Regions from separate parts of the Streptomyces sp. AMJ-169 genome, predicted to be linked through region 1. Evidence: predicted binding sites of a transcription regulator. Region 1 holds the regulator's gene; each other region holds the start of a gene.
What was found. The regulator HrcA, encoded in region 1, represses chaperone genes, less so after heat shock. The targets are predictions, from matches to a motif close to TTNGCACTCNGNNNNNCNGAGTGCNAA.

Region 1 (7,624 bases):
GCCCCGCCCACAGCGCCATGCCCTGCGCGTCTCCCGCCTTCGCCGCCGCCTTGCGCAGCGGGGAGGTGAGGTGGTGCAGCTCGGGGTAGGCGGCCGGGGCGTAGGGGCCGTGCTCGCGCAGGAAGCGGTTGACGAGGCCGCGCGCCGGGCGCCCGGAGAAGGCGCGGGTCAGCTCGGTGCGGGCGAAGAGGGGATTGGTCAGGGCCTGCTTGTGGACGGCGGCGGCGCCGGACTCGGGGGTGGCGAGGAACGCCGTGCCGAGCTGGGCCGCGCACGCGCCGGCCGCCATGACGGCGGCGATCTGGGCGCCGCGCATGATGCCGCCGGCGGCGATCAGCGGCAGGGAGACGGTCTCGCGGATCTGTGTCAGCAGGGTCAGCAGACCGGTGCCGGCGCGGTCGTTCTCGGGGTTGTCGCGGTGCGTGCCCTGGTGGCCGCCGGCCTCGACGCCCTGGACGATCACCCCGTCCGCGCCGGCCCGCTCGACCGCGTGGGCCTCTTCGGGGGTGGTCGCGGTGACGAGGGTCAGTGTGCCGGCCCGGCGCAGCGCGGCGAGGATCTCGGGGGCGGGGGCGCCGAAGTGGAAGGAGACGACCGGGACCGGGTTGTCGAGCAGGACGGCGAGCTTGGCGTCGAAGCCGTCGTCGCGTCCGCTGTCGGGGTCGCCCAGCTCGGTCTCGTACCAGGTGCTCTCGCCGGCCAGCTGGTGCGCGTACAGCTCGACCGCGCCGGCCTCGGCGTACTCGGGCTGCGGCAGGAACAGGTTGACGCCGAACGGCCGTGAGGTCAGCCCTCGCAGCTGTTTGATCTCCTCGTACATCCCGTCGGCCGTCTTGTACCCGGCGGCGAGGAATCCGAGGCCCCCGGCCTCGGCCACGGCGGCGGCCAGTTGGGGCACGGAGACACCGCCCGCCATGGGCGCCTGCACGATCGGGAGCGGGAGGAGACCGGTGAGTGCGGAGGACATGACGGCATGGTGTCACGTCCCCCGGACCACATCGAATCGGGCCCGCGTTTTGGCATACGCCAAGTTCAGCGCTGCCTCACGTACGCCCGTTGAACGCGTCCTTCAGCCGCGAGAACAGCCCCTGCTGCCCCGGCTGACTGTGCCTTCCCGGGGGACGACCCCCGGACCCCCAGCAGTGGCTCAGCTCCCGCCGACTCGCATCCTCACGTACGCCCGTTGAACGCATCCTTCAGCCGCGAGAACAGCCCCTGCTGCCCCGGCTGGAACTGCCCCTGGGGCCGTTCCTCGCCGCGCAGCTTCGACAACTCCCGCAGCAGGCGCTCCTGTTCGGGGTCGAGCTTGGTCGGGGTCTGGACCTCGACGTGGACGATGAGATCGCCCCGCCCGCCGCCGCGCAGATGCGTGACACCCCGGGCGTGCAGCGGGATGGACTGGCCGGACTGGGTGCCGGGCCGGATGTCCACCTCCTCCAGGCCGTCCAGCGTCTCCAGCGGCACCTTCGTGCCGAGCGCCGCCGCCGTCATCGGGAGGGTGACCGTGCAGTGCAGGTCGTCGCCCCGGCGCTGGAACATCGCGTGCGGCAGCTCGTGGATCTCGACGTAGAGGTCACCGGCGGGACCGCCGCCGGGCCCGACCTCGCCCTCGCCGGCCAGCTGGATACGGGTGCCGTTGTCGACGCCCGCCGGGATCTTGACGGTCAGCGTCCGCCGCGAGCGGATGCGGCCGTCGCCGGCGCACTCGGGACACGGGGTCGGGACGACCGTACCGAAGCCCTGGCACTGCGGGCAGGGCCGGGACGTCATGACCTGGCCGAGGAACGAGCGCGTGACCTGGGAGACCTCGCCGCGCCCCCGGCACATGTCACAGGTCTGCGCGGTGGTGCCCGGAGCCGCGCCCTCGCCGTTGCAGGTGTTGCAGACGACGGCGGTGTCGACCTGGATGTCCTTGGTGGTGCCGAAGGCCGCCTCGTCGAGGGTGACCTCCAGGCGGATCATCGCGTCCTGGCCGCGCCGGGTGCGCGAGCGGGGCCCGCGCTGGGACGCGGTGCCGAAGAACGCGTCCATGATGTCCGAGAAGTTCCCGAACCCGCCGGCGCCGAAGCCGCCCGCGCCCGCGCCGCCGCTCGCCGAGAGCGGGTCGCCGCCGAGGTCGTAGACCTGCTTCTTCTGCGGGTCCGACAGCACCTCGTAAGCGGCGTTGATCTCCTTGAACCGCTCCTGGGTCTTCGGGTCCGGGTTGACGTCCGGGTGCAGCTCGCGCGCGAGCCTGCGGAACGCCTTCTTGATCTCATCCTGGGACGCGTCGCGGCGCACGCCGAGCACGGCGTAGTAGTCCGTGGCCACTTACGACTCCGCCAGGATCTGTCCGACGTACCTCGCCACTGCGCGTACCGCTCCCATCGTTCCCGGGTAGTCCATGCGGGTCGGTCCGACCACGCCGAGCTTGGCGACTGCCTCGCCGCCCGAACCGTAGCCGACCGACACGACGGACGTGGAGTTGAGTCCCTCGTAGGCGTTCTCGTGCCCGATACGCACGGTCACGCCCGGATCTCCGGCCTCGCCCAGCAGCTTGAGGAGCACGACCTGCTCCTCGAGGGCTTCCAGGACGGGCCGGATGGTGAGGGGAAAGTCATGTCCGAAGCGGGTCAGATTGGCGGTTCCGCCGATCATCAGCCGCTCCTCGTTCTCCTCGACGAGCGTCTCCAGGAGAGTGGAGAGCACCGTCGAGACCGTACCCCGGTCCTCGCGCTCGAAAGCCTCCGGGAGGTCCTCGACGAGCAGGGGCACATCGGTGAAGCGGCGGCCCGCGACCCGGCTGTTGAGCCGGGCGCGCAGATCCGCCAGCGAGGACTCCCCGAACGGCGCCGGGCAGTCGACCATCCGCTGCTCGACCCGTCCCGTGTCCGTGATCAGCACGAGCATCAGCCGCGCGGGCGCGAGCGCCAGCAGCTCGACGTGCCGGACGGTGGAGCGGGTGAGGGAGGGGTACTGGACGACGGCGACCTGCCGGGTGAGCTGCGCGAGCAGCCGTACGGTCCGCGCGACGACGTCGTCGAGGTCGACCGCCCCGTCCAGGAAGTGGTGGATGGCGCGCCGTTCGGGGCCGGTCATCGGTTTGACCCCGGCGAGCTTGTCGACGAACAGCCGGTAGCCCTTGTCGGTGGGGATGCGCCCCGCACTCGTGTGCGGCTGCGCGATGAACCCCTCGTCCTCCAGGACCGCCATGTCGTTACGGACGGTGGCCGGCGAGACGCCGAGGTTGTGCCGCTCGGTGAGCGCCTTCGACCCCACCGGCTCCTCGGTCCCGACATAGTCCTGGACGATCGCGCGCAGCACCTGAAGCCTGCGTTCACTCAGCACCGCGCCCACCTCCAGAAGTCGACCCCGACGGCACCTGGCACTCTTCACATACGAGTGCCAGTGTACGGCGGCCAGGCGGTACCGAGGCAAGGACGGCCGCTGACGGTTAGCGTCGCGGTATGACGGTGACTTGGGAAGAGCTGGGCTGGGAACGGCTCGCGGGCGGGGTCGGGCGGGTGCGGCTGCCCGGGTGGGACTGTACGGCGGGCCTGGTGATCGGCGCGGGCGGGGTTCTCTTGATCGACGCGGGGTCGAGTCTCGCGGAGGGCGCGCGGCTGCGGCGTGATGCAGAACACCTCGCCGAACGCAATGTGACCCATCTCGCGCTGACCCACCCCCACTTCGACCACGTCTTCGGCGCGGCGGCCTTCCCGGACGCGGAGATCTGGGCGGCGGGGCGGAGCCTCGGGGAGCCGGAGGAACTGCGGGCGGACGCGGTGCGCAATGGGCTGCCGCCGGAGGAGGCTGAGGCGGCGGCGGGGGTGCTGGCGGGGGTGGCTCGGGTGATCACGGCGGAGGGGGAGCTGGAGCTGGGCTCCTCCGAGCAGGTCCGGCTGGTCAACTTGGGGCCCGCGCATGCCCCGTACGACATGGTGGTCCGCGCCGGCGGCGTCGTCTTCTGCGGCGATCTCGTCGAGGAGTCCGGGGAGCCGCAGGCCGGTCCGGACGCGGCGCCCGCCGCCTGGCCCGCCGCGCTGGACCGGCTGCTGGCGCTGGGCGGGGAGGACGCGCTGTACGTGCCCGGCCACGGCGCGGTGGTCGACGCGGATTTCGTCCGCCGCCAACGGGACGCGCTGGCCCGCCGGTTCGGCGTGTCGGGGCGGCTCGGCGGCGGGTGGGGGCCGGAGCACTAAGGTCACTCAGATGCGCCAGTACTCCCCCGACTTCACGCCCCCCTGGAAGAAGCCGAAGCAGCTCCCCGAGGTGCCCGCCGACCCCGGTCTGGTGATCGAGGAGCCGCGTACGGGCTTCTGCGGCGCGGTGATCCGCTGCGAGGCCGGCACGGTCACCCTTGAGGACCGCTTCGGCAAGCACCGCGTGTTCCCGCTGGAGCCCGGGGCGTTCCTCCTGGAGGGCCAGGTCGTGACGCTCGTCCGCCCGGCAACCGCCGCCCCGTCCCGCCCCGCCCGCACCGCCTCCGGCTCGATCGCCGTCCCCGAGGCACGTGCCCGCGTGGCGCGTGCCGGGCGGATCTATGTCGAGGGGCGGCACGACGCGGAGCTGGTGGAGAAGGTCTGGGGGGACGATCTGCGGATCGAGGGGGTGGTGGTGGAGTACCTGGAGGGGGTGGACGATCTCCCGGGCATCGTGGCCGAATTCGCACCGGGTCCGGACGCCCGGCTCGGTGTCCTGGTGGACCACTTGCTGCCGGGGACGAAGGAGTGGCGGATCGCCCAGCAGGTGACCAGCGAGCACGCGTTGGTCGTGGGCCACCCGTACATCGACATCTGGGAGGCGGTGAAGCCGGCGTCGCTGGGGATCGAGGGGTGGCCGAGGGTGCCGAGGGGGGAGGACTGGAAGACGGGGGTGTGCCGGGCGCTGGGGTGGCCTTCGGAGAACACCGGGGCGGTATGGTCGGCGATCCTGAAGAGGGTCAGCTCCTACAAGGACCTGGAACCGGAACTCCTGGGCAGGGTGGAGGAGTTGATCGACTTCGTCACGGGTAGCGGTGGGGCCTGACCTTCTCGTACGTCTCGAATTCGCTGGTGTCCAGTTCGAGGCCGAGGGGTTCAAGAGGCGTAAGGTCGCCGAACTTGGTGAGCCGCTGCCGCCGGTAATCCGCGTCCTCCCCATGCCCCACAGGCTCCGTGAGCAGTACGCACTGAGCCATGATCGGGTCGATGATGAAGTAGGCAGGGATCTTTGCCGCCGCGTAGATCGATCGCTTGACGCCGTAGTCGCGTTCCACGCTCGTCTTGGAGACAACCTCCACGAGCATGGTGATGACCTCGGACGGCATCAGCCTTCCGCGTGCTGGGCCGAGTCCTCGTTCAATCACCACAAGGTCAGGCTGCGGTTGGCTGCTCTCCTCAAGGATGACGATGTCGGTGTTGTGGATGCGCCGCCAGCGTTTGCGGGGAATCTGGTCCTGGACCGCCTCCAAGATGTCGTTGTGGGCCACGTCCGGCCCCGCCATCATCACAATTACCTCCCGGAGGAGCTCCGCTTTGAAGCCTTCGGGAACCTCAAGGTCCTCGAAGATCTTCATCATGCGGCTGGTCATCGGTCGGTCGTCCACAGCGGTCATCTCCGTGACCCTCCATTTCCGCCGCGCCATCTGTCGGCGGAAGCCTATGAACCAGGTTAGGCGCCGAACCCCCGTTCCCCCCGCATTCACCCACCCGAGTGATCAGTCCACCAGATCCCTGACCACCGCGTCCGCCAACAGCCGCCCCCGCAACGTCAGTACGGCCCGCCCGGTGTCATAGGCCCCCCGTTCCAGCAGCCCCTCCGACAGCGCCCGGCCGGCCGCCGCCAGACCCTCCGTCCGCAGCAGGTCCAGCGGGACCCCCTCCCGCAGCCGCAGCTCCAGCAGGATGCGTTCGACCCGGCGGTCCTCCTGCGACAGCAGCTCACGGCCCGCCCCCGGAGAGCGGCCCTCCGACAGCGCCGCCGCGTACGCCCCGGGATGCTTCACGTTCCACCAGCGGACCCCGCCCACGTGGGAGTGGGCGCCGGGGCCCGCGCCCCACCAGTCCGCGCCGCGCCAGTACAGCTCGTTGTGCAGGCAGCGGCCCGCAGGAGAGGTCGCCCAGTTGGAGACCTCGTACCAGTCGTAGCCCGCCGCCCCCAGCACCTCCTCCGTGATGAGGTACCGGTCCGCGTGCACGTCGTCGTCCGTCATCGGGACCTCGCCCCGGCGGATCCGCCGGGCCAGCCGCGTGCCCTCCTCGACGATCAGGGCGTAGGCGCTGATGTGATCGGGGGCCGCGCCCAGGGCGGAGCCCAGCGTCGCCCGCCAGTCCTCGTCCGACTCCCCCGGCGTCCCGTAGATCAGGTCGAGGTTGATGTGCTCGAACCCCGCCGCCCGCGCCTCCGCCACGCAGGCCTCGGGACGGCCGGGCGTGTGGGTGCGGTCCAGGACCTTCAGGACGTGCTGCTTCGCGCTCTGCATCCCGAAGGAGATCCGGTTGAAGCCGCCCTCGCGCAGGACCGACAGATACTCGGGGTCCACGGACTCCGGGTTCGCCTCGGTCGTGATCTCGGCGTCCGGCGCGAGCCCGAACTCCTCGCGGATCGCGGCGAGCATCCGGACGAGGTCGGCGGCGGCGAGCAGGGTCGGCGTACCGCCCCCGACGAAGACCGTACGGACCTCGCGCGGGTCCCCCTTCAGCACCTTCCGCGCGAGCCGGACCTCCTCGACGAGAGTGTCGGCGTAGTTGTCGCGGGAGGCGAGGACCCCGCCCGTGCCGCGCAGCTCGGTCGCGGTGTAGGTGTTGAAGTCGCAGTAGCCGCAGCGGGTCGCGCAGTACGGGACGTGCAGGTAGAAGCCGAGGGGACGGCCGGCCGCCCCGGCGAGCGCGGAGTCCGGCAGCGCGCCGTCGTGCGGGACGGGCTCACCGTCGGGAAGTGCGGAAGGCATGTCTCCCATTGTCCGGCATCGCCGGATGCCCGCCGCTCCCCTCCTGAGCCCGTGCCCCAGCCACCCTCACTCCGCCTGCAACACCAGCAACGCCAGATCGTCCTCCGCCGGCCCCTCCCCGAACGCGTGCACCAGCCGCCGGATCTCCTCCGCCACGCTCTCCGCGTCCAGCCCCGCACACCCCGCGAGCGCCCGCGCGAGCCCGTCCTCGTCGTCGAACTGCCGTGTCCCGTCCCGCCGTTCGGTCACCCCGTCCGTCACGCAGAGCAGCGTGTCCCCGGGGTGCAGCCGGATCACCTCGCTCGTGTAGGTGGCGTCCTCGATCACCCCGAGGAGGGTCTGTGGGTGGGCGGTCGTGCGGACGCTCCCGTCGGGGCTCAGCAGGAGCGGCAGCGGGTGGCCGGCGGAGGCGAGGGTGCATCGGACGCCCCCGGCGTCGGGGGCCAGCTCGCCGTAGAGCAGGGAGAGGAAGCGGGTCTGGGGGCCGTCCGCCGGGCCCGAGGGACCCACGAACGCCCGTGCGGCGGCGTCGGCGGCCTCCGTCGCGTCGTCCAGGAGGAGCTGGTTGAGGCGGTCCAGGACGTCGGCCACCCCGTACCCCTCCCGTGCCAGCAGCCGCAGCCACGGCCGGGCGAGGCCGATGACGACCGCCGCTTCCGGGCCCTTGCCCTGGACGTCGCCGACGGCGAAGCACCAGCGGCCGTCGGCGGCGGG
Region 2 (7,624 bases), on a different contig from region 1:
GGTCGTCGGTCGCGAAGTCGATCCGCGGGGTGAACCCGGCGTTCTGGCACACCCGCACCAGCTGCCCCCGGCAGCGCGGGCACCCGGCGATCCAGGGCTCGCGCGCGAGATCGGTGATGGCGACGGCGCCCACGCGCGCGAGGGGATGCCGTTCGGGCACGACGGCGACGAGCCGGTCGGTGAGCAGCGGCCGTACGACGAGGTCGGCCCACTCCTCCCCGCCGGGTCCGGCGCCCTCGTAGCGGAAGGCCAGGGCGATGTCGCAGTCGCCCGCGCGCAGGAGGGCGGTGGAGTGCGGGGGTTCGGCCTCCTCCAGGTGGGCGCGGGTGCCGGGGTGGGCGGCGCGCAGGGCGGCCAGGGCGGTGGGGACGAGGGTGGAGCTGGCGCTGGGGAAGGAGACCAGGCGGACCCGGCCCGCGCGCAGGCCCGCGATCGCGGCGACCTCCTCCTCGGCGGCGGTGAGTCCCGCGAGGATGCCGGTGGCGTGCCGGACCAGGGCCTCGCCGGCCTCCGTCAGCCGTGTCTCGCGTCCGCCGCGGATCAGCAGCGGGGTGCCCGCCGCACTCTCCAGGGCCTTCATCTGCTGGCTGACGGCCGGCTGGGTGCAGCCGAGTTCGCGGGCCGCGGCGGAGAACGAGCCGGTGGCGGCGACGGCGCGCAGGACGCGCAGATGGCGGGCTTCTATCACGCGGCCGAGGATAACCCGAGGCATAAGCAGACCTTGTACATGCAGGTCAAAAATGTCTGGACGCTTTGAGCCGGGGTCGCTACGGTTTCCTGTATGAGGCTTCTGTCCGTGAACGTGGGCCGGCTCAAGGCCGTGCCGTACACCGATCAGCCGCAAGGGCTGACCGGGATCGACAAGCGCCCGGTCGAGGGCCCGGTGCGGGTGGCGGCGCCGGGGGCCAAGGGGGCCGGGGGGAGTGGTCTGGCCGGGGACCACATCGCGGACCTGCGGCATCACGGCGGGGACGACCAGGCGGTGTACGCGGTGGCGCGCGAGGATCTGGACGAGTGGGAGCGGGTGCTGGACAGGGAACTGGGCAACGGGATGTTCGGGGAGAACCTGACGACGGCCGGGATCGACGTCTCCGGGGCGCTCATCGGGGAGCGGTGGCGGATCGGCGCGCGGGTGGTGCTGGAGGTCAGCAGCGGACGTATCCCGTGCCGGACGTTCCAGGGCCATATGGGCGAGCCGGGATGGGTCAAACGGTTCACCCGGGCGGCGGCGACGGGCGCGTATCTGCGGGTGATCGTCCCCGGGGAGATCCAGGCCGGGGACCCCGTGGAGATCGTCCACCGTCCGGAGCACGACGTGTCGGTGGCCGTCGCCTTCCGCGCGGTCACCACCGAGCGGGCGCTGCTGCCCCGCGTCCTCGCGGCCGGCGAGGCGCTCCATCCGGAGGAGAGGAGGGCGGCTTTGGAGTACGTCGAGAAGTACGGGGGCTGAAGAGGGCCGGGCCGCCCTTGTCCAGGGCCGGCCGGAGAGTGTCATCAAGCCGTTGCCCACGGGTTCTTCACGTTCGGGAGGGCCTGGACAGGGGCCCGGAGCGGGCCGTTCGGCCGCCTAGTCTTCTGCCCATGACAACGGCTCTGATTACGGGATCGACCGCGGGGATCGGTGCCGCGTTCGCGCGGCGGCTGGCGGCGGACGGGCACAACCTGGTGCTGGTCGCGCGGGACACGAAGCGGCTGCGCGAGCAGGCGACCGAGTTGCACGACCGGCACGGCATCGAGGCGGAGGTGCTCTCCGCCGACCTCGCCGAGGACGCCGGCATCGAGGCGGTCGCCGCCCGGCTGCGGGACCGCAAGAGCCCCGTCGACCTGCTGGTCAACAACGCGGGCTTCGGCAACAAGGGCCGTTATCTCGACGTGGCGATGGCGGACGAGCTGAAGATGCTCAAGGTGCACTGCGAGGCGGTGCTGCGGCTGACGTCGGCGGCCGTCGAGGGGATGCGGGAGCGGCGGCGCGGGGGTGTGGTGAACGTCGCGTCGGTCGCCGCGTTCCTGCCGCGCGGGACGTACGGGGCGTCCAAGGCGTGGGTCGTGCAGTTCACCCAGGGCGCGGCGAAGGATCTCGCGGGCAGCGGGGTGCGGCTGATGGCGCTGTGCCCGGGGTTCGTGCGGACCGAGTTCCACGAGCGGGCCGGGATGGGGACGGACAACATCCCCGGGTGGATGTGGCTGGACGCGGACAAGCTGGTCGCCGAGGCGCTCCAGGACCTCTCGCGCGGCAAGTCCGTGTCGATCCCGGACCCGAAGTACAAGGCGCTGATGGGGGTCGTGAAGGTGACGCCCCGGGGGCTGCTGGGCGGGCTCTCGTCCCGGACGGGACGCAAGTACGGTCCGCAGTAAGCGACTTGTCCCTCCCCGAACGCCCCTCCCCGAACGCCCCGCCCTGAACTCCCCGCTCCGGACCGCCCCTCCCGGACCGCCCCTCCCGGACCGCCCCTCCCGGACCGCCCCCGCCGGAACTCCGGTACGAGGACACGGGTGAGGCCCGGCACCCCCACGGATACCGGGCCTCGGAGCCTTCAGCTCACCGACGTGGTGTCAGTGCGAGTGCCCGTGGGAGTGACCACCGGCGGCCGACTCCTCCTCTTCCTTCTTCTCGACGACCAGGGTCTCGGTCGTGAGGAGGAGGGAGGCGATGGAGGCGGCGTTCTCCAGGGCCGAGCGGGTGACCTTGACCGGGTCGATGACGCCGGCCTTGACCAGGTCGCCGTACTCGCCGGTCGCGGCGTTGAAGCCCTGGCCCTTGTCGAGCTCGGCGACCTTGGAGGTGATGACGTAGCCCTCGAGGCCCGCGTTCTCGGCGATCCAGCGCAGCGGCTCGACGACGGCCTTGCGGACGACGGCGACACCGGTGGCCTCGTCGCCGGTCTTGCCGAGGCCGCCCTCGAGGACCTTCGCGGCGTGCACGAGCGCGGAGCCACCGCCGGAGACGATGCCCTCCTCGACCGCGGCGCGGGTCGCGGAGATGGCGTCCTCCAGACGGTGCTTCTTCTCCTTCAGCTCCACCTCGGTGGCGGCGCCGACCTTGATCACGCACACGCCGCCGGCCAGCTTCGCGAGGCGCTCCTGGAGCTTCTCGCGGTCCCAGTCGGAGTCCGTGTTCTCGATCTCGGCCTTGATCTGGGCGACGCGGCCCGTGACGTCCGCGGAGTCGCCGGCGCCGTCGACGACCGTGGTGTCGTCCTTGGTGACGGTGACGCGGCGGGCGGTGCCGAGCACGTCGAGGTCGGCCTGCTCCAGCTTGAGCCCGACCTCCTCGGAGATGACGGTCGCGCCGGTCAGGACCGCCAGGTCCTGGAGCATCGCCTTGCGGCGGTCGCCGAAGCCGGGGGCCTTGACGGCGACGGCGTTGAACGTGCCGCGGATCTTGTTGACGACCAGGGTCGACAGGGCCTCGCCCTCGACGTCCTCGGCGATGATCAGCAGCGGCTTGGAGCCACCGGTCTGGATGACCTTCTCCAGCAGCGGCAGCAGCTCCTGGATGGAGGAGATCTTGCCCTGGCTGATGAGGATGTAGGGGTCCTCCAGGACCGCTTCCATGCGCTCCTGGTCCGTCACGAAGTACGGCGACAGGTAGCCCTTGTCGAAGGCCATGCCCTCGGTGAACTCCAGCTCCAGGCCGAAGGTGTTGGACTCCTCGACGGTGATGACACCGTCCTTGCCGACCTTGTCCATCGCCTCGGCGATGAGCTCGCCGACCTGCGTGTCCTGGGCGGACAGCGCGGCGACGGCGGCGATGTCGGACTTCTCCTCGATCGGGCGCGCGGTGGCCAGCAGGTCGTCGGAGACGGCCTTGACGGCGGCGTCGATGCCCTTCTTCAGCAGCGCCGGGGAGGCACCGGCGGCCACGTTCTTCAGGCCCTCGCGGACCAGCGCCTGGGCGAGGACGGTGGCGGTGGTGGTGCCGTCGCCCGCGATGTCGTTGGTCTTGGTCGCCACCTCCTTCACCAGCTGGGCGCCGAGGTTCTCGTACGGGTCGTCGAGCTCGACCTCACGGGCGATGGTGACGCCGTCGTTGGTGATGGTCGGCGCGCCGAACTTCTTGTCGATGACGACGTTGCGGCCCTTGGGGCCGATCGTCACCTTGACCGTGTCGGCCAGCTTGTTGACGCCGCGCTCAAGGGCGCGACGGGCGTCCTCGTCGAACTTCAGGATCTTCGCCATGACAGCGGGTGCCCTCTCGGAAAATCTGTGGGTGAAAAAACGCCGCGCCCCTGGCGCCCGGCTCCAACAAGGGATCGCGGGGCCAGGGGCGCGGCTTCAAAAACCTGAGGTTTCTTACTTCTCGATGATCGCGAGCACGTCGCGAGCCGAGAGGACGAGGTACTCCTCGCCGCTGTACTTGACCTCGGTGCCGCCGTACTTGCTGTACAGGACAACGTCGCCGACCTTGACGTCGAGCGGCAGGCGCTCGCCGTTCTCGAACCGGCCCGGGCCCACGGCGAGGACGGCGCCCTCCTGGGGCTTCTCCTTCGCGGTGTCCGGAATGACCAGGCCGGAGGCCGTGGTCTGCTCGGCGTCGAGCGGCTGGACCACGATGCGGTCCTCAAGCGGCTTGATGGCAACCTTGGAGCTGGCGGTCGTCACGATCCGACCTCCCCCTTCGGAGATCTCACGGGGTTAACTGTCTGAGGTGGCGACCAGGTCGATCCGTCGTCGCGGGTGCCGGACCTGCCCGTCGCGTTGTTGGCACTCTCCAGGGGGGAGTGCCAGACCCGAGACTATGACCGCGATTAGCACTCGGTCAAGCGGACTGCTAATCCCGGCTCATGTCCGCGGCGCGGAGACCGACGCTTTCAGCTGACGTCGGCCTGTCCCAGCCCGGCGTTTCCGGGCCCTGGGGCTGCCGCCCCCTCACCCCGCATAGTCCGCCAGCCTCCCCACCCCCAACCCCTTCGCCTGCGCCTCCCGCAACACCCGTACCGTCCGTTCCCGCAGGCTCGGCCCCCCGGACTCGTCCGAGTCCATCGCGATGACATCCCCCGGCAGCAGATGCCGTGAACCCCTCGCGAAGCTCAGGCCGTCCGGGCCCATCGACGCCCGCCACAGGATCAGCGCCGAGATTCCGCAGTCCCCGGCCGCCTGGAGGGTGACCTGGTCGTATGTGCCGTAGGGCGGGCGGAAGTAGTGGGGGCGGATGCCGAAGCGGGACTGGAGTTTCTCCTGCTGGCCGCAGATCTCGGCGCGCTGGCCGGCGTAGGGGAGGCCGCGGAGGGCGGCGTGGTGGAGGGTGTGGTTCTGGAGGTCGGCGCCGACCTCGCGCAGGCGCGCGAAGTGGCCGTAGCCGGGGCCGACGACGCTGTCGGTGAGGAACATGCTGACCGGCAGCCGCAGTTCGCGGACCATGTCGATGAAACGGGGGTCGCGTTCGGCGCCGTCGTCGTAGGTGAGGAAGACCACGGGGTCGCGGGTGGGGACGTGGTCCAGGACCCGCACCCCCTTCCCCGGAAGGCCCATCGTGCTCGGGCGGGTCGGTGCGGGGGTCAGTGGCCCGGTCAGCCCCCAGCGGCGGTACGCCGGCTGCCCCCCGGAGCCGGGACCGCCGTCGGCGCCGGGGCTGCCGTCCACGCCGGGACTCCCATGCGCCCCATGCCCCCGCACCCGCTCCGCCGCCTCCTTGCCGAGCCGCTCCATCGGCCCGGCCGACTGCGCACAGCCACTGAGCGCCACGGCCGCCGCCAGCAGCACGCCGGTCACCAACCCCCGCCCTCTCACAGGTAATCCTCCAACCGCCCCACCGCGTACCCCTTCTCGGTCACCATGTCCAGGAACCGCCGGATCATGTCGGGCATAGTTCCCTTCCAGTCGTTTTTCCCCCGGAAGTGGCTCAGGACGATGTCGCCGGGATGGAGGTCGCGGTCCCACTCGCGGTACTCCCAGTGGTCGACGAACACCTCCTCGTCCCAGATCGGCGCGTACTTCACCCCGCACGCCTTCGCCGCGCGCAGGGTGTCGCGGTTGTAGTTGCCGTAGGGCGGCCGGAAGAGCTGCGGCCGTTTGCCGTACCGCTTCTCGATGACGTCCTGCATCCCGCAGATCTCGCGCTTCTGCTGGGCGTACGAGAGTCCGGGCAGGTAGGGGTGGGTGAGGGTGTGGTTGTTCAGGACGACGCCGGCGTCCTGCATCTTCTTGAAGTACCCGTAGTCCTCCTTGGCCAGGTAGTCGGAGAGGAACGCGGTGTACGGGATCTTCAGCTCGCTCATCATCCGCAGGAACGCCGGGTCCTTCTCAGCGCCGTCGTCGATGGTGAGGAAGACGACCTTCTCCTTGGTCGGGACGGTCGTGAAGACCGGCGGCAGGCCCAGCTCCTCCTGGTCCTCGACCTCGAACCCGTCCCGCGCCCCGATGTGCGGCTTCTTCGCGGGCGGCGCGGGCGCGGCGAGCGGCACCCGCTTCAGCCCCCACCGCTTGGCGGCGGCGGTCCGCGCGGTCTGCTCCATGCGGAGCTTCTTCGCGTACGACGTGAGGGCGTCGGCCGGCGCCGCCTGCTGGCCGGCCGCGCCGGGGGCGCTGTGCGGGCCGCCCTCGCCCGGCGCGCAGCCGGAGGCGATGGCGGCGACGGCGAGGACGGCGACGCCGCTGCGGCGGAGCTGACTCGGGGTGTGTTTTTTGTATTTTTGTCCTACTACTCCCATGGTCGGGGATCCTTACAGCAGGGCGTACCGGGAGGGGTGCCGACACTTCGCGGCGGCGGCCGGGGTCCACCTGCCGGAGTACAGGGAGGGACAATCGGACCCGTGAACGACCTCGCCCCCCTCCTCTCCCCCGCCGGCCGCGCCCTCCTGGCCGAGCTGCGGGACGTCCGCCCGGCCGACGAGCTGACCGTGGCGACCCGGCTGCGCCGCGCGCACCCCGCCGAGCTGGTGTCGGCGGTCCTGGGCCAGGTGCGGCTGCGGCAGCGCGCGGTGGTGAAGTTCGGCGCCGAGGACGCGGCCCGGATGTTCTTCACCCCGAACGGCGTGGAGCAGTCGACCCGCGCGAGCGTCGCGGCGTACCGGGCCCGGCGGTTCAGGGCGCTCGGCGTCGCCTCGGTCGCCGACCTGTGCTGCGGCATCGGCGGCGACGCGATCGCGCTGGCGCGGGAGGGCATCCGGGTGCTGGCCGTGGACCGCGACCCCCTGACCGCCGCGACGGCCCGCGCGAACGCGCGGGCCCTGGGCCTGGCCGAGCTGATCGAGGTCCGCGAGGCGGATGTGACGGACGTCGACACCCATGCGTACGACGCCGTCTTCGTCGACCCCGCCCGGCGCGGCGGACGCGGCCGGATCTTCGACCCCGAGGCCTACTCGCCGCCCCTGTCCTGGGCGATCGGCGCGGCCCGCGCGGCCCGGACCGCGGCGCTGAAGGTCGCCCCGGGCATCCCGCACGAGGCGGTCCCCGGCGAGGCGGAGGCCGAGTGGATCTCGGACGCCGGGGAGGTGAAGGAGGCGGTGCTGTGGTTCGGCGCCGGGCCCGGCGCGATCCGCGCGACCCTGCTCCCCGGCCCGCACACCCTCCTCGGCACCGGCCTGCCGAACCCCGAAGTCCGGCCGCTGGGGCGGTACTTGTACGAGCCCGACGGTGCCGTCATCCGCGCGCACCTGGTCGCCGAGGTCGCGCAAGGCCTCAA
Region 3 (7,624 bases), on a different contig from region 1:
TCAGCTGCCGCGAATGCGGCCACCGCGTCCCCCTCGGCCCGTCCTTCGCCTGCGAAGAGTGCTTCGGCCCGCTGGAGATCGCCTACGACTTCTCCGCCTACGACGCCGAGGAACTGCGGGCCCGCATCGCCGCCGGGCCGGCCAACATCTGGCGTTACGCCCCCCTCCTGCCCGTCCCCGCGGACGTCGCCGACAAGCCGAACCTGAACCCGGGCTGGACCAAGCTCGTCCGCGCCGACCGGCTCGCGGCGGAACTCGGGGTCGCCGAGGGCAGGCTCTTCATCAAGGACGACTCCGGCAACCCGACCCACTCCTTCAAGGACCGGGTCGTCGCACAGGCGCTCGAAGCGGCGCGCGCGTTCGGGTTCACCACCCTCTCGTGCTCCTCCACCGGCAACCTCGCCGGAGCCGTCGGCGCCGCCGCCGCCCGCGCGGGCCTGAACTCCTGCGTGTTCATCCCGCACGACCTGGAGCAGGGCAAGGTCGTCATGGCGGCCGTCTACGGCGGTCAGCTGGTCGGCATCGAGGGCAACTACGACGACGTCAACCGCTTCTGTTCGGAGCTGATCGGCGACTCGGCGGGCGAGGGCTGGGGGTTCGTCAACGTCAACCTGCGGCCCTACTACGCCGAGGGCTCCAAGACGCTCGCGTACGAGATCGCCGAGCAGCTGGGCTGGGAGCTGCCCGACCAGCTCGTCGTCCCCATCGCCTCCGGCTCGCAGCTCACGAAGATCGACAAGGGGCTCCAGGAGCTGATCAAGCTGGGGCTGGTCGCGGACAAGCCGTACAAGATCTTCGGGGCGCAGGCCGAGGGGTGCTCGCCCGTCTCCGTCGCGTACAAGGCGGGGCACGACGTCGTCCGGCCGCAGAAGCCGGACACCATCGCCAAGTCGCTGGCCATCGGGAATCCGGCGGACGGGCCGTACGTGCTCGACATCGCGCGGCGGACCGGGGGCGCGGTCGAGGACGTCACCGACGCGGAGATCGTGGACGCGATCAAGGTGCTGGCGCGGACCGAGGGGATCTTCGCGGAGACCGCCGGGGGCGTGACCGTAGGGGTCACTCGCAAGTTGATCGAGAACGGGCTCCTCGACCCGGCGCTGACGACCGTCGTCCTCAACACCGGTGACGGGCTCAAGACCCTCGACGCGGTGGCCGGCACCGGTCTGACCGCGACCATCCGTCCGACCCTGGACTCCTTCCGAGAGGCTGGCCTCGCATGAGCGTGACCGTTCGTATCCCGACCATCCTGCGTACGTACACCGGCGGCGTCGCCGAGGTGAGCGCCGAGGGCGGGACCCTCGGGGAGGTCATCGCCGACCTGGAGAAGAACCACACGGGGATCGCGGCGCGGGTCCTGGACGACCAGGGCAAGCTGCGGCGGTTCGTGAACGTGTACGTCAACGACGACGACGTGCGGTTCGAGCAGGGTCTTGAGACGGCGACGCCGGACGGCGCCGGGGTCTCGATCATCCCGGCCGTCGCGGGTGGCTGACTTAATGTCGTTACCAACGGGTAGTAACCGTCGGTAACTGCCATTACTGAATGTTCATCGAATTGCCCTCTCCTGGTTCGAAACGGAGGGGGCAATTCTGTGTGGTTAGGCGCTGTAAGGTTGGGTAACGCGCCTTGGCTCTCCCGGTGAGCGCCCGATAAGAAATAGCCAAAGTGGCTGTCGCGGGTGCGGCATTCGCGGCCTTTGCCCGGCCCGGATTGCCCTGAATTCAGTGGAATTCTCACCACATTCCGGATCGGATCCGTCCAGAATTCTCGTCGGATTGACCTGTTGCGGACGGCAGTGGGGCGGATACATTCAGCGGCGGTCGACGCGTTCCGGCGCACGCCCCCAGTCATTGGGGGGTGAGGTCTGACCCGGATCCGCGAAGTGCGGATCTGTGCAAGGGCCAGTAATAGGGGAGTTAGGCATGGCTCAGGGCACCGTCAAGTGGTTCAACGCGGAGAAGGGCTACGGCTTCATCGCGGTCGACGGTGGTGCGGACGTCTTCGTCCACTACAGCGCGATTCAGATGGACGGGTACCGCACCCTCGAAGAGGGCCAGCGCGTCGAGTTCGAGATCTCGCAGGGTCAGAAAGGCCCGCAGGCCGACATGGTTCGCCTCACCGCCTGAAGATTTTCTGTACACCGTTTCCGGCACGTCGAAGGGCCCGCGTCTGTCCAGGACGCGGGCCCTTCGACGTGCCCGCGCGGGGGGTCCGCCGGGGTCCGGGCGAGGGGAGGGTGTCTTGCACTCTCGGGGGTCGAGTGCTAATCATTGGCGTTAGCACTCTGAAGGTGAGAGTGCTACGAAGGACCGAGTCGGTGAGGCTCGCGGCCGGGCGGGGCAAGGAACCGTCCGCGCCGGGGAGCCGTCCGTCGCGGGCGCGGGCGCGGTCCTCTGCGGTACTCACCCAGCAGTCCTGGAGGGACCACTTCACATGGCCAAGATCATCGCGTTCGACGAGGAGGCGCGGCGAGGCCTTGAGCGCGGCATGAACCAGCTCGCCGACGCCGTCAAGGTCACCCTCGGCCCCAAGGGCCGCAACGTCGTCCTTGAGAAGAAGTGGGGCGCCCCCACGATCACCAACGATGGTGTGTCCATCGCCAAGGAGATCGAGCTGGAGGACCCGTACGAGAAGATCGGCGCCGAGCTGGTCAAGGAAGTCGCCAAGAAGACGGACGACGTCGCCGGTGACGGTACGACCACCGCGACCGTCCTCGCCCAGGCGCTGGTCCGCGAGGGCCTCCGTAACGTCGCCGCCGGTGCCAACCCGATGGCGCTGAAGCGCGGTATCGAGAAGGCCGTCGAGGCCGTCTCCGCCGCCCTGCTCGAGCAGGCCAAGGACGTCGAGACCAAGGAGCAGATCGCCTCCACGGCCTCCATCTCCGCCGCCGACACCCAGATCGGCGAGCTCATCGCCGAGGCCATGGACAAGGTCGGCAAGGAAGGCGTCATCACCGTCGAGGAGTCCCAGACCTTCGGTCTGGAGCTGGAGCTCACCGAGGGTATGCGCTTCGACAAGGGCTACATCTCGGCGTACTTCGCGACCGACATGGAGCGCCTCGAGGCGTCCCTGGACGACCCGTACATCCTCATCGCCAACTCCAAGATCGGCTCGGTCAAGGACCTGCTGCCGCTCCTGGAGAAGGTCATGCAGTCCGGCAAGCCGCTGCTGATCATCGCCGAGGACGTCGAGGGCGAGGCCCTGTCGACGCTGGTCGTCAACAAGATCCGCGGCACGTTCAAGTCCGTCGCCGTCAAGGCGCCCGGCTTCGGCGACCGTCGTAAGGCCATGCTGAACGACATCGCCATCCTCACCGGCGGCGAGGTGATCTCCGAGGAGGTCGGCCTCAAGCTGGAGAACACCACGCTCGACCTCCTGGGCCGCGCCCGCAAGGTCGTCATCACCAAGGACGAGACCACCATCGTCGACGGTGCCGGCTCCTCCGACCAGGTCGCCGGCCGGGTCAACCAGATCCGCGCCGAGATCGAGAACTCCGACTCCGACTACGACCGCGAGAAGCTCCAGGAGCGCCTGGCGAAGCTCGCGGGCGGCGTGGCCGTCATCAAGGCCGGTGCCGCGACCGAGGTCGAGCTCAAGGAGCGCAAGCACCGCATCGAGGACGCCGTGCGCAACGCCAAGGCGGCCGTCGAGGAGGGCATCGTCGCCGGTGGCGGCGTCGCGCTGCTCCAGGCCGCGCAGGTCTTCGAGAAGCTGGAGCTGGAGGGTGACGAGGCGACCGGCGCTGCCGCCGTCAAGCTCGCCCTTGAGGCCCCGCTGAAGCAGATCGCCGTCAACGCCGGCCTCGAGGGCGGCGTCGTGGTGGAGAAGGTCCGCAACCTCACCCCGGGTCACGGTCTGAACGCCGCGACCGGTGAGTACGTCGACCTCGTCGCCGAGGGCATCATCGACCCGGCGAAGGTGACGCGGTCCGCGCTCCAGAACGCGGCGTCCATCGCCGCGCTGTTCCTCACCACCGAGGCCGTCATCGCCGACAAGCCGGAGAAGGCCGCTGCGCCTGCCGGTGGCGGGATGCCGGGTGGTGACATGGACTTCTGATCCGGTTTCCTGGATCGGTAGTCGCTACTGAGGGCGGTGCTTCTCGCTTCGGCGGGGGGTGCCGCTTTCGGCGTTTTCCGCGTTTTCCGCGTTTCCGTGGGGCGTTTCTTCAGTGCTTTCCGGAACCCCTTGTGCCTGTTCCACCGTCTTTCTTCGCATGACGGACGAGGAGAAGGACCGCGAGAAGTGGCGAGGTCGAGGGGTATTGCGCGGTGACGGGGGAGGGGGTTCGGGATATTGGGGGGATGGTGGGTGGGTGAGGGGTGTTGTCAGTCGGTGTAGTTCTTCAGCTCGGAGGTGTCGAGGGTGAAGTCGAGGGGGGACGGCAGCGGGACGTCGGTTTCCCAGGGGTAGGTGTCGATCTCCTGGTAGCGGCCGTTCTCGGGGGCTGAATGGACGACGAGGGTGTTGTCGTCGCGGTCGATGAGGAGGTACACGGGGATGTCGACCGCCGCGTAGCCGATGGGCTTGTCGACGCGGTCGCGTTGGTGGGTGTCGCGGTCGTGGGAGGTGACCTCGACGGCCATGAGGATGCCGTCGGACACGGACCACTCGCCCCGCCTGGTGAAGTGCCCTTTGCGCGCGACGGCTCCGTCCGCGCGGGCGCGTCCCTTGCGGTACGCCTCGCTCTTGACCCCGGACTCGCCGTAGAGGCGGAGGTCGGGCCGGTTCAGCATGACCTGCTCTTGCAGCCAGACGAGGATCTCCTGGTGATTGCCGTCCGGCACTGCCTTGACCTCTAGTTTTCCGTTGATGTACTCCAGCCGCACGGTCTCCGGCGCCCGGCGTTCCAGTTCCTCGAACTCCTCGACGCCGAGCGGGTCCTTGGAGTGGACCCGGCCGTCGATGAATTCGAGCCGGACGCCTTCGGGAGCGGCTGCGGCCAGCTCCTCGAAGTCCTCGGCGGACATCTGCGGGCCGTGGGCGGTGCTGGGGGTCATGGCGTCGCCTCCTCCCCTCCATCGTGCCCCGGGGTGGTGCCGCCGGACCGTAGGAGCGGTCATGCGGGTGTCCTTCCGTCTGTCAGCCGGCGTATTTCTTGAGGGGGCCGGTGTCGAGGGTGAGGCCCAGGGGGAGCGGGACGGCGGCTCCCCAGGGGTAGGAGGGGGAGAGTTGGTAGCGGCCGTTCTCGGGGGCGCTGAAGACCGTGAGGGTCATGGTGTTGCGGTCGATGAGGAGGTAGGCGGGGATGCCGGACTCCGCGTAGGCGAGGGGCTTGTCCTCGCGGATGCGCTGGTTGGTGCGGTGGTCGTCGGTCGTGATCTCCAGGGCCATCAAGATGCCCTCGGGGTCGGACCAGTTGCCGTGTCTCATGAAGTGCTCGTACGGCGCGAAGGCTCCGTCGAGGATGGAGCGGCCCTCGCGGCCGGCCTCTGTTTTGACGCCGACTCCGGGGTAGAGGGCGTGGTCGGGGCGCAGGGTCAGGAGGAGGCGCAGCAGCCACATGAGGATGGCGCCGTGTCTGCCGTCCCGCAGCGCTTTCAGCTCCAGCCGCCCCCGCGCGTACTCCAGCCGCACCGTCTCCGGCGCCCGTCGCTCCAGCTCCTCGAACTCCTCGACGCTGAGCGGGACTTCGGTGCGTACCTGCCCGTCCGTGCAGGTGAGCCCGAAGTGTTGGGGGACCGCTTCGGCCAAGTCCTCGAAGTCCTCGACCGGTACGTCCCGGTGTTCGGTGGGGCCGGTGGTCATGGGGTGCTCATCTCTCGCGGCGAAGGCTTCTCCCGTCGTGCGGCCATCGCAGCTCTGATCTCCGCCGCTCGGGTGTGGATCGTGGACGCGGGTGGGGCGGATGGAGGTGTGGTGGGTGGTGTGCAGCCTCTGCACACGCCCCCGGGGAGTTTTTCCGGGCGGCCTGGGGTTCCGCAGGCCGAGCATTCCAGGAGGCGTACCGGGGGTGGGGGTGCCGGGCGTCGTGGGGGTGGGAGTTTGGTGGTGAGGCGGTGGTGGAGGAGGGCCGCCGGGGAGTGGATCGGGGTGGGGAGGCCGGTGAGCAGGGCGGTGTGGAGGGTTTTCTCTGTCGCGCCGCGCTCGAACCACTGCTCCACCTGCGGGGACAGGCGGGCGCATTCCGCCGCCGACAGGGAGAGGGACGGGGTTTCCCGGCCCAGTGCCGCCAGGAAGATGTACGCGCGGGATCGCGTCCGCGGGCTCGGCGCGGGCTCCTCCGGGACCTCGCCCCGCGTGAACGCCGCCCACCAGTCATCCTCACGCGCCGTCCGCGTGAACCACGTTCGGGTGATCCAGCGGTCGCCCCCCGAGCCGGCGGGCGCGGGCAGCTTCTCCCGGCCCCGCCTCAAGTGGCCCGCCGCCTGAAGCCGGTTGAGGGCCGTGCGGAGGGCGCATTGCCCGTACGGCAGTGTCTTCGCCAGCGTTTTCACCGAGATGTCGGTGCCGTCGGGGAGCCGGTCCAGGTATCCGGCGATCGCCGCCTCGCGTGGCGGGAGGTGCGCGAAGTCGGCGTCCGTCCGGCGCAGTTGGCCGGGAGCCGTTCGCTTTCCGTAGCCCGGCTTGGCCAGGGGGTGCGCGGGGAGGGGCGGGGTACTAAAGTTGGCGTCAGCCACAGGATTCTTGCTCCAGTGGTTCATTCCCCCGCAGGTGTTGCGAGCACCTGGCGGGGGTTCTTTGCGTCTGTTGCGAGCACCGTAGAGCCATGTGACGGTCCGTCGCAACCTGGTCGCCCGAAGTCAACTCACGGGGTGGGAGGGTGGGTTGAAGCCCACAAAACCCATTCAAAACAAAGGGGGCTCGGGGCGCGGGGCTTAAGTCTCGGCGGCGTTGTCAGCGGTCTGTGGCTCGTGGGTGCCCTGTGCCCGCGAAGGTGATCCAGCAAGTCTCCCGGGCGGTGTCGAGGAGGTACCAGATGCGGCCGCCGCCGGTCACCTCGACCTGCCACTGCTCGCAGGTCTGCCCGCGATAGGTGCTGTGTGCCAGAGTGCCCTTGAGGCGGTGGTGCCGGGGTGTCTCGACGGCCGGTCTGGGGGTGGTGCGCATGGTGATCCACGCTCGGTAGGTGTTTTCGCGGGCCTGCTGGGCGAGGCTCTCCCAGCCCTTGGCCGAGGCGGCGTCGGCGAAACGGACTTCCCAGTGCCCGTCCGGTGCCGGAGGTGCGCCGCGGTCCGTGCTCATGCGACGCCCCTCGGGTCTTGGGTCGGGCCGAAGTCCTCGCCATGATCCCGGGTCAGCGCGGCCAGCAATTCGGGGTCGGAGTAGACCTCGGCCGTCTGCTGCCACGCGATGAGCAATTGGGCGACGGAGGCGCTGTTGCCGATCGAGTCGGCGGCACGCATGGTGTCGACCAGTTCGACGGCGAAGGCATGGAGATCGACCTCGGGCAGGAAACGGACCCACGGGAACGCGTCCGGCAGTATGCCGAGGAGCAACTCTCTGCTGCGGGACTCCTGGCGGGCCAGCGCCGCCAGCATTCTGGTGGCTGCCGACACTACTATCCGGTCCCGTTCAGCTCGGGTTGCGGTGGTGAGGACCAGATCCTCGCCGTCCCTGCGGTGCAGGAGCAGTCTTGGTGAATCGTGGAGCCGGGCGAGTGTCTGTTTGTTCTTGTTCACCA

Region 2: the regulator HrcA is predicted to act here: its motif matches at 4,749-4,775, upstream of groES (co-chaperone GroES).
Region 3: the regulator HrcA is predicted to act here: its motif matches at 2,244-2,270, upstream of groL (chaperonin GroEL).

Annotation. Positions count from the first base shown of each region.
Region 1 is NZ_JBVLTJ010000010.1:71,610-79,233, reverse strand. Features, by position in the region: gene ACYUD3_RS24415 (nitronate monooxygenase) at 1-967, opposite strand, end outside; gene dnaJ (molecular chaperone DnaJ) at 1,171-2,310, opposite strand; gene hrcA (heat-inducible transcriptional repressor HrcA) at 2,311-3,327, opposite strand; gene ACYUD3_RS24400 (MBL fold metallo-hydrolase) at 3,447-4,181, shown strand; gene ACYUD3_RS24395 (DUF3097 domain-containing protein) at 4,192-5,007, shown strand; gene ACYUD3_RS24390 (Uma2 family endonuclease) at 4,985-5,575, opposite strand; gene hemW (radical SAM family heme chaperone HemW) at 5,678-6,910, opposite strand; gene ACYUD3_RS24380 (SpoIIE family protein phosphatase) at 6,977-7,624, opposite strand, start outside.
Region 2 is NZ_JBVLTJ010000005.1:582,641-590,264, forward strand. Features, by position in the region: gene ACYUD3_RS15855 (LysR family transcriptional regulator) at 1-688, opposite strand, end outside; gene ACYUD3_RS15860 (MOSC domain-containing protein) at 782-1,450, shown strand; gene ACYUD3_RS15865 (SDR family NAD(P)-dependent oxidoreductase) at 1,582-2,355, shown strand; gene groL (chaperonin GroEL) at 2,554-4,179, opposite strand; gene groES (co-chaperone GroES) at 4,294-4,602, opposite strand; gene ACYUD3_RS15880 (polysaccharide deacetylase family protein) at 4,870-5,730, opposite strand; gene ACYUD3_RS15885 (polysaccharide deacetylase family protein) at 5,727-6,650, opposite strand; gene ACYUD3_RS15890 (class I SAM-dependent methyltransferase) at 6,753-7,624, shown strand, end outside.
Region 3 is NZ_JBVLTJ010000023.1:13,618-21,241, forward strand. Features, by position in the region: gene thrC (threonine synthase) at 1-1,223, shown strand, start outside; gene ACYUD3_RS35915 (MoaD/ThiS family protein) at 1,220-1,495, shown strand; gene ACYUD3_RS35920 (cold-shock protein) at 1,926-2,129, shown strand; gene groL (chaperonin GroEL) at 2,437-4,059, shown strand; gene ACYUD3_RS35930 (Uma2 family endonuclease) at 4,329-5,000, opposite strand; gene ACYUD3_RS35935 (Uma2 family endonuclease) at 5,083-5,748, opposite strand; gene ACYUD3_RS35940 (hypothetical protein) at 6,838-7,185, opposite strand; gene ACYUD3_RS35945 (hypothetical protein) at 7,182-7,624, opposite strand, start outside.